Linked DNA regions of Adhaeribacter radiodurans. The protein of the gene in region 2 interacts with the protein of the main gene of each other region in a pairwise test. Links are inferred from orthologs where the notes say so. Each region holds a gene or a part of one and is shown on either strand. Other genes may lie near its edges.

Evidence for each region. The genes of interacting proteins can lie anywhere in the genome.
Region 1: the proteins of gyrB (region 2) and gyrA interact in binary tests that used the Escherichia coli proteins (3 or more experiments, as listed by UniProt). The link is inferred for Adhaeribacter radiodurans from one-to-one orthologs.

Annotation. Positions count from the first base shown.
Region 1 is NZ_CP055153.1:2,767,742-2,772,924, reverse strand. The notes cover bases 987-4,126. They hold gyrA (DNA gyrase subunit A), read left to right. Parts: upstream 987-1,357; coding sequence 1,358-3,895; downstream 3,896-4,126. Other genes in these bases: HUW48_RS11400 (tetratricopeptide repeat protein), read left to right, coding at 3,934-4,126; HUW48_RS11410 (hypothetical protein), read left to right, coding at 1,043-1,285. Outside these bases: HUW48_RS11415 (prephenate dehydrogenase), read left to right, coding at 1-530; more of HUW48_RS11400, read left to right, coding at 4,127-5,070. UniProt on the Escherichia coli protein: A type II topoisomerase that negatively supercoils closed circular double-stranded (ds) DNA in an ATP-dependent manner to maintain chromosomes in an underwound state.
Region 2 is NZ_CP055153.1:3,971,739-3,976,740, reverse strand. Bases 729-3,687 are described here. They hold gyrB (DNA topoisomerase (ATP-hydrolyzing) subunit B), read left to right. Parts: upstream 729-1,209; coding sequence 1,210-3,165; downstream 3,166-3,687. Other genes in these bases: ppk1 (polyphosphate kinase 1), read left to right, coding at 3,425-3,687. Also shown: HUW48_RS16065 (ammonium transporter), read right to left, coding at 1-494; more of ppk1, read left to right, coding at 3,688-5,002. UniProt on the Escherichia coli protein: DNA gyrase negatively supercoils closed circular double-stranded DNA in an ATP-dependent manner to maintain chromosomes in an underwound state.

The sequences.
Region 1 (5,183 bases), 1.2 Mb from region 2 along the record:
AACGGGACCAATTTGTAGCCGTTCACCCCATTGCGGGTACAGAGTATTCTGGTCCGGAAGCAGCCTTTGCCACCTTGCTGAAGGAAAAAACTATGATAATCTGCGAACCGGAAAAAAGCAGCCCCACCGCCTTAACTTTAATTAAAGAGCTGTGTCATAATCTAGAAATGCGGGTTAGTTACATGGATGCTACTTCGCATGATTTACATTTGGCTTACGTTTCGCACCTAAGCCATATTAGTTCCTTTGCGCTTGGTATTACGGTTTTAGAAAAAGAAAAAAACGAACAAAATATCTTTGATATGGCGGGCAGCGGTTTTTCTTCCACGGTTCGTTTGGCTAAAAGTTCGCCAGATATGTGGGCTCCAATTTTTACCCAAAATGGTAGAAATATTTCCGAGGCACTTCGTAATTACATCGAAATTTTGCAGAATTTTAAAGAAATAATCGACAACCAGGATGAGAAAAAAAGCTACGCCCTTATGCAGGAAGCCAACGAAATCCGCCGCATTTTGCAAGGAATTAAATAAGGTTAAATAATGGAATTTATACCCACATACTAGGAATATAATACAAATTTACTAACATATTTACCTATAAATTTACTAAATATTCTCCTGCAAACATTAGAATTATAACGCAAAATTATTAAGAACACTGCCGCTTTTGCCTGCTCTTCAGGCAAATAAATACGAGTAATAATTAATGTTTATGGAAGAATTATTTTTACCCGGGCGGTTCTAAAATTTATTTAATGCGCTTTAAAAGTAAAAAGGTATAAAGTCTACTAAAACAAAAATCATCAGAAACCATTCTTTCTGAAGCAATTAGATTTTAATTAAGCGCATTTAAATGAATTTTAAACAATTAAATTACGTTTAATATAATAGTGGTTACTTATTAAATAAATCAAAAAGATTTTCGTTATCATTTAAGTATTTGTTTAATAGCAGACTTTTTTTGAAAATTTATTAAAAATTGTTACTTAGTTTTGAGGCAGTCAAATAAGTTTTATTCTTATCCTTATTTATCTTTTACTTCCATGTTGCTCACCCCCCGGCAGGGATTAATTTTTGTTTTTTTCTTCTTATTGGTTGTATTGGTTGGTTGTCGTCCTGCTTGCCCTATTGCTTCTTGCAGTGTGCGCAAAGTACATCACCATAGTGGTAAAATTTACCGTGGCCAACCTATCTGGAAACGGCAAAACCCACATATTGGCCAAGGAATACCGCGTGATACCAAGGAGAATCCACAGCATAACCGGAAGAAGAACCAAGAAAACTAGACAAAAACCTTAAATTTTCTGTAACTTGCAGGCCACGGTTTCTAAATAGAATACTACATTTTTAACAAAAAAATGACAGAAGGCGAACGAATAATACCTATTAATATTGAAGATGAAATGCGGGGAGCGTACATCGACTACTCGATGTCCGTTATTGTTTCCCGAGCCTTACCAGACGTACGCGACGGCTTGAAACCCGTGCATCGCCGCGTTTTATACGGTATGTCGGAGTTAGGCGTAACTTACAATAAAGCATATAAAAAATCAGCCAGAATTGTAGGCGAGGTACTCGGTAAATATCACCCCCACGGCGATTCTTCTGTGTACGACACTATGGTGCGGATGGCTCAGGATTGGTCGTTACGTTACCCTTTAGTTGATGGCCAAGGTAACTTTGGTTCTATTGACGGCGATTTTCCGGCAGCGATGCGGTATACGGAAGCCCGGCTAAAACGTATTGCGGACGAACTCCTGGGAGACTTAGATAAAAATACTGTTGATTTCATTCCAAATTTCGACGATTCTTTAAAGGAGCCGAGCGTTATGCCGGCCAAATTACCGAATTTATTGATAAACGGTACTTCCGGAATTGCGGTAGGTATGGCTACCAATATGGCGCCTCATAATTTAAACGAAGTAGTAAACGGTATTATCGCCTACATTGATAATCACGAAGTTACTATTGCGGAGTTAATGCAACACATAACAGCACCTGACTTTCCTACTGGTGGTACTATTTATGGGTACGAGGGCGTTCGGTCTGCTTACGAAACAGGTCGTGGACGGGTAATTGTTCGGGCTAAAGCTACATTTGAAACTACTCCTTCCGGTAAGGAGCAAATCATAGTTTCAGAAATTCCTTATATGGTTAATAAAGCGGCCATGATTGAAAAAACGGCAGCTTTAATTAACGAAAAGAAAATAGAAGGTATTTCAGATTTACGCGATGAATCGGATCGTGATGGCTTGCGCGTGGTATACGATTTGAAGCGTGATGCGATGCCAAACGTAGTTCTGAATAACCTATATAAATACACGCAATTACAATCATCTTTTGGGGTAAACAACGTGGCACTGGTTAACGGTCGGCCACTCACACTTAACCTGAAAGATCTGATTCGGTACTTTGTGGAACACCGCCACGAAGTAGTTATTCGCCGGACAGAGTTTGAGTTAGGCGAAGCCAGAAAGCGGGCTCATATTTTGGAAGGCTTACTTATTGCCTTAGATCACCTGGATGAAGTAATTGCCTTAATTCGTTCGTCGCGTGATCCGGATGTGGCCCGGGTTGGCTTAATGGAGCGTTTTCAGTTATCTGAAATTCAGGCGAGAGCTATTTTAGATATGCGTTTGCAGCGTTTAACCGGTTTAGAGCGGGATAGACTTACGAAAGAGTACGAAGAAATTAAGCAGTTGATAACTCGGTTAGAAGAAATTCTGGCTAGTGAAGAATTGCGGATGCAAATCATTAAAGACGAACTGATTGAAGTTCGCGACCGCTACGGAGATCCGCGCCGCACCAACGTGGAAATGTCGTCGAGCGATTTTTCCATGGAAGATATGATTCCGGATGAGAGCATGGTTATTACCATTTCGCACGATGGTTATATTAAGCGGACCGCTTTAACCGAATACCGTAGCCAGAGCCGCGGTGGAGTAGGTTCTCGCGGAGTAGCAGCCTCTAAACAAGACGATTTTACCGAACACTTATTTATTGCCAATACGCATAATTACATGTTGCTCTTCACTGAGTCGGGTAAGGTGTTCTGGCTGAAAGTTTATGAAATACCGGAAGGCAGTAAAACAGCTAAAGGACGCGCCATTCAAAACCTGATTAACATTGAGAAAGAGGACAAAGTACGGGCAGTAATTAACGTGCACGATTTAAAAAATCCGGATTACGTTTTAAATAATTACTTGATTTTCTGTACTGAGCAAGGTACCATTAAAAAGACCCCGTTGGAATCTTACTCCAGACCTCGTTTAAACGGTATTAATGCAATCACAATAAACGACGGGGACAGATTATTAGATGTGCGTTTAACCAACGGCTCTAACGATATTGTACTGGCACTAAAATCAGGTCGGGCCGTACGATTTAACGAAGACAAAGTACGCTCTATGGGCCGGAATGCAGCCGGAGTGAGAGGCGTTACTTTAGCTAACGAAAAAGACAAAGTAGTGGGAATGGTTTGCTTAAGCGATCCAAACATGAACTTGCTGGTAGTTTCGGAAAAAGGCTTTGGTAAACGGTCGCCGTTAGAAGAATACCGCATTACAAACCGCGGCGGTAAAGGGGTAACAACTTTAAAAATTACCGAAAAAACCGGCAGCCTCGTTGCTATTCACGGAGTTATTGATTCAGACGATTTAATGATTATTAACCGTTCGGGTATAACCATCCGGCTACGGGTAAGTGATTTGCGGGTAATTGGCCGCGCTACGCAAGGTGTACGGTTAATTAAAATAAACGAAGGCGATGAAATTTCATCGGTAGCAAAAATCGAATACGAAGATAAAACCGAAATTGTCCTGAATCAGTCGGAGTTGCCAGCCGATGAATCTTTAAATCCGGATTTAACCGATCCGGATTTAATCAATGAAAATTAATAAACCCTAACTTAAACTAAAACGAGTAATTTATTTGTATGAAAAAACTTTTGTTAACTGCCGTTGCCGTCGTGAGTATGCAAATGGCAATGGCCCAAAAATCTGAAGTTACAAATGCGATATTGTCTTTGAAGAATGGGACCTTAGATAAAGCAAAAACTTCGATTGATAAAGCTGTTGTGCACGAAAAAACAGCGAACGACCCCAAAGCTTGGTTTACCAAAGGAGAAGTTTATTCCGCTTACATCGAAAACCCTATTTTTGGCAAGCAAGTACCCAATGCTGTAGAAGAAGCTTACCAGGCTTATGATAAAGCTATTGCTTTAGACAAAGATGGCGAGTGGGGCAAGCAGGCAGCAGCCAAAAAAGATAATTTGTACGCTGGTGCATTTAACAATGCGGTAAATGCGTATAATGATAAGCGGTACGACGAAGCTATTAAAGCTTATACCATGGCGCAGAATATTCGTCCGCAAGATACCACTGCTTTTGTATATGCCGCTTACGCCGCCGAAGCCAAGCAAGATTATGCACTGGCTAAAGAAAACTACAAAAAGCTTTTAGCAATGAATCATAAAACGCCTATGGTATACAGCCGTTTGATTTATTTTGCTAGAGACGTAGATAAAAACGAGGCTGAAACTGCTTCTTTATTACAGGATGCTGTAAAGCAATTTCCTAATAATAAAGATTTTATGTTAGAAGAGTTAAACTTGTACATTAAAGCAGGTAAAGGCAAGGAAGCTATTTCTAAAATCGAAAATGCAGTTAAAGTTGATCCGAATAACGCCAATTTATATAATGTTTTAGGATCGATTTATGATCAAACCGGCGAAAAAGATAAAGCTCGCCAGAGTTACGAATCGGCTCTTAAAATTGATCCGGCTAACTTTGACGCTAACTTTAATATGGGCGTTTATTACTACAATAAAGGAGCCGATATTAACAATAAATTAAGTAAATTAAGTGCTGCTAATCAGCAAAAATCCGGAGCTAAATATGCTGCCGATAGCAAGCAAAGCTTTAATGCCGCTATTCCTTACTTCGAAGCTGCGCATAAATCAAATCCAAACGATGCCAGCACCATGGAAACATTAGCTAAAGTGTACATTCAAACTGGCCGCACCAAAGATGCCGAAGCCATGAATAAAAAAATGGACGCTGCTAAAAAATAATCTAAATTTATTTTTTATAAAAAGGGAAAGCTACTGAAGCTTTCCCTTTTTTATTACCATTAATTTTTGATGTACATTATAGATAAGGATTGATTTGAAAATCTAGCAAATAT
Region 2 (5,002 bases):
AAAATATAAGAAGTAAAACGAATGCGTTCGGAGAAAGAACCGGTTATCAGGGCCGGAGCAATAACCGCAAATTTTAGTTGAAAAAAAGCAAATAACACCAGCGGAATGGTACTCGCCAAAGTCCAGGGTTTACTTTCTAAAATGCCGCGGAACATAAAATAAGTTCTGGGATCACCAATTAAGCCTCCAATAGAATCGCCGAAAGCTAAACTAAAACCTACAACTACCCACAGTACGCTTATAATGCCCATACAAATAAAGCTCTGGAGCATGGTAGAGATCATGTTTTTAGCACTAACCATACCGCCGTAAAACAAAGCTAGACCTGGAGTCATGAGTAAAACCAAACCAGCTGCCCCCAACATCCACGCTACATCTCCGGCAATAATTCCGTCAGTAGACATTGGTTTAGAAGGGATATTGGAGAAAATAAGGCCTAAAATGCTTAGAGCAACTAAAATAAGGAAGGGAATGGCAGATAAACGTTCTTTCACGGAAATTACATTTAAATAGGTTCAGTATTTTATTTATTGATTAAAGTAATTACGCAAATATTTTAGAAATATCCGTAAAAAGAAAGCTATTTCTATTAAAATTATAAAAAAAAATTAATGAGTGCCTTAAATAAAGGGGTAATAATCCTTGAAAAGTAAAAATTTTACTATTAACAGATGTTTTTCAGGTGCAAAAGCAGTAAAGTAAAGGGAAAGATTAATTCACGTAAGCTCATAATTCATAACATTAGCATCTAAATTATATAATGGATTAAGATGCTTTGCATTTTTAGGTGGCTAGCTCAAAAAAAGATAAAACATGAATTCTGACTTTAGATAATAGTAAAATTATCTTTAAAGTAGATTTTAACCACAGAAGAAGGTTCGGTTGCTAAAAGGTTTAATGGTTCTTATTATTTTCTTGAATGATGAAAATAATAAGAACCTATAAATTCATTTTAAATCAATCCTGAATAATTTAATTGGAACAAAAAACAGGTTTGAATAAACCAGTATTTCTATCACAAAACGGCCGCTACAGAAATTCTAAAAAAATGAAGGGTTTATAAAGTAATACCTCTATTTATATAAATTTTTTTAAAGAATTATTTGTTATATTATCAAAGTTATAGAAATCCGTTACGCTTTAATTCTGGTAAAACCAAATAAAAAAGGTAACTTTACAGATTAAAGTCAGACGGCATAAAACATCCATATGAGTGAAGTTCAAGAAAGAAAAGTTTCCGATTATTCGGCAGATAGTATACAAGTTCTAGAAGGATTAGAAGCTGTCCGGAAGCGGCCAGCCATGTATATTGGTGATATTGGTATTAAAGGTCTTCATCATTTAGTTTGGGAGGTAGTGGATAACAGTATCGATGAGGCATTAGCTGGATACTGCGATACCATTGATGTAGCCATCAATCCTGATAATTCAATTACAGTGTCCGATAATGGCCGGGGTATTCCAACGGGTATTAATACGAAAGAAGGCCGCTCCGCCCTGGAAATAGTTATGACGGTGTTGCACGCCGGTGGTAAGTTCGATAAAGATACTTATAAAGTTTCGGGTGGCTTGCACGGGGTAGGGGTATCCTGCGTGAATGCCCTTTCTACCGACCTGGAAGTAACTGTTTACCGGGATGGCAAAGTTTTTCAGCAAGAATATAAAATTGGTATTCCGCAGTACGACGTAAAAGAAATTGGCGAAACCGATAAGCACGGTACTACCGTTCATTTCAAACCCGATGATAGTATTTTTACGACCACCGAATATAAATACGATACCATTGCCAGTCGCTTACGCGAATTAGCATTTCTAAACAAAGGCATTCGCATTAACTTAAAAGACCTACGCGAAATAGATGCTGAAGGTAAACCTTTAACCGAATCTTTTTATTCGGAAGGCGGGTTACGGGAATTTGTAAGTTATTTAGAAGAAACCCGGGAAAATTTAATTCCAGAGCCCGTTTACATAGAAAGCGAGAAGAATAATATTCCGATCGAGATTGCTTTACAGTATAACTCTTCTTATACCGAAAACATATTCTCCTACGTAAATAACATTAATACCATTGAAGGCGGTACTCACGTGGCTGGTTTCCGGCGGGCGCTTACCCGTACTTTAAAAGCCTACGCCGACCGGTCAGGGATGTTGGAAAAAGCCAAAGTAGATATTCAAGGTGACGATTTCCGGGAAGGCTTAACGGCGGTAATTTCGGTAAAGGTACAAGAGCCGCAATTCGAGGGCCAGACCAAAACCAAATTAGGTAACTCCGAAGTAATGGGAGCTGTAGATACGGCCGTAGGCGAAATGCTGAACCAATTTCTGGAAGAAAATCCGCGCGAAGCTAAAATTATTATTCAGAAAGTAGTATTAGCGGCCCAGGCCCGCCAAGCGGCGCGTAAAGCCCGCGAAATGGTGCAGCGTAAAAGTGTTTTATCTGGCACGGGTTTACCGGGTAAACTAGCCGACTGCGCCGATTCGGAACCAGCTAACTGCGAACTATACCTTGTGGAGGGTGACTCGGCGGGTGGTTCGGCTAAACAAGGCCGCGATCGTAAATTTCAAGCTATTTTGCCTTTACGCGGTAAAATTCTGAACGTAGAAAAAGCGCAGGAACATCGCATTTACGAGAACGAAGAAATTAAAAATATGATTACGGCTTTAGGGGTAACCTTTGGTACACCCGAGGATCATAAGGCCTTGAACATGGAAAAACTTCGTTATCACCGGGTTATTATCATGACGGATGCGGATATTGACGGTTCGCACATCCGGACCTTGATATTAACCTTCTTTTTCCGGTACATGCGCGAGCTGATTGATAATGGCTACATTTATATTGCCTTACCGCCACTTTATTTAGTAAAAAAAGGAAAAGAAGAACGTTATTGCTGGACCGAACAAGACCGCATAGAAGCTGTTCAGGAATTAGGCAAAGGCAAAGAAGACAGCGTGGGGGTACAACGGTACAAAGGTTTAGGAGAAATGAACCCGGAACAACTCTGGACTACCACCATGCGCCCGGAGACCCGCAGTTTAAAGCGAGTTACGATTGAGTCGGCGGCTGAGGCAGATCATTTATTTTCGATGTTGATGGGCGACGAAGTAGCACCCCGCCGCGATTTTATTGAACGCAATGCGAAGTACGCCAATATTGATGCTTAATGCATTTTGTTTTTAAATGTTAACTGTTTATTAACACAATAAAAGTAATTTAAACTGGTTTTTAACGTTAATTTGTTATTAATACTTGTTCTGCAAAAAAGCTTGCTCCGGCAAGCTTTTTTGTTTTTTATTTGCTTGTATTTTTAAATAAATTCGTAATTAGCACGATTGCCATAGCATTAAACCGCCGGCTTTTAAAAGCGTACTACAATAGGAAGAGAACGCGGCAAAAGCAGACATATACTTGTTGAAACGTACGATGAATCCAAATAAAATTTCTGACCAAATCCGTAAGAGTAAATACATCAGCCGCGACTTAAGTTGGCTGCGGTTTAATTACCGGGTGCTCGACCAGGTAAAAGATTCTTCTAAAAGCATCTTCGACCGCCTTAAGTTTTTGGCTATAACTTCTTCTAACCTCGATGAGTTTTTTATGATTCGGGTGGGAAGTTTATATAATTACATTGATTACGGCAAAGAACGGGTAGATTACTCGGGTTTGCGGGAGTTACCTTTCCGGAAAAAATTACTGGAATTAGCGCACCGGTTTGTAAACGATGCCTATTTAACTTTTAACGAAGAGCTTAAACCGCATTTCGAGAAAAACGGATTTGATATTTGTAAAATTGAAAGCTTAACCGAGGTAGAGCAAAAGAAAGTGGATAAGTATTTTAAAAATACAATTTATCCGCTTTTAACCCCCATGATGTATGATAATTACCATGGGTTTCCGTTGCTCATGAACCAAATATTGATCTTTGGGGTAATTACCAAAACCAACGACGAAATTAAAGCCCAGCATCGGCTTACCTTTGTGCAGATTCCCCCGAACTTATCGCGGTTCTACGAATTTCAGCGCAAAGAAAAAATTATCTTCGTACCCATCGAGGATATTATCCGTTGGCGCATCAAGAAGCTTTTCCGTAACGTCGAAATAGTATCCGTAGATTTATTCCGGATTACCCGTAATGGCGATTTTACCCTCGAAGAAAGCGATGATATTGATGCCGATTTTCTTCAGGAAATAAAAATAAAGTTAAAAACCCGGAAGAAAGGCCGAGTGGTACGGTTAGAAGTAGAAAGAAATACTTCGCCTTATTTAATGAAAGCTTTAAAGGAGCGATGGGCCATTGATAATGCTAATATCTTTACGGCTACTAACCTCATTGACCTGAAAGGGCTTTGGCAAATTATTAAGCACAACCAGTTTCGCGATAAATTATTTCGTCAACCTTCGCCGGTGCAGCCTTTTTCGTTGCCTTCGGATGAGAACGAAGATTTATTTGCGTATTTAAAAGAACGGGATGTTCTGTTGCACCATCCTTACAACAGCATTGAGCCAATGGTGCAGTTACTCGAAAAAGCGGCGGAAGATCCATACGTGCTGGGTATTAAGCAAACTATTTATCGTTTAGCCGATCAATCGCGGGTTACGGCGGCTTTGTTAAAAGCGGCCGAGAACGGGAAAAGCGTGTCGGTGTTATTTGAGGTAAAAGCCCGCTTTGACGAAGAACGCAACATTAAAGAAGGCGAACGACTGGAAAAGGCCGGTTGCTTTGTTATTTATGGGGTGAGTAAGTATAAAACCCACACCAAAATGATGATGATTATCCGGAAGGAGGATGAAAAAGTAACCCGGTACGTACACATTGGCAGCGGTAATTATAACGAACAAACGAGTAAATTATACACCGATATCAGCTTACTTACTACTAATGAGGTATACGCGCACGATGTTTCGGAATTTTTTAATGTAATTACCGGCCACTCCCTGCCCAACGATTACCAATATTTAATTACGGCGCCGAAAGACATGCGGCACCAGATTGCCGAGCTT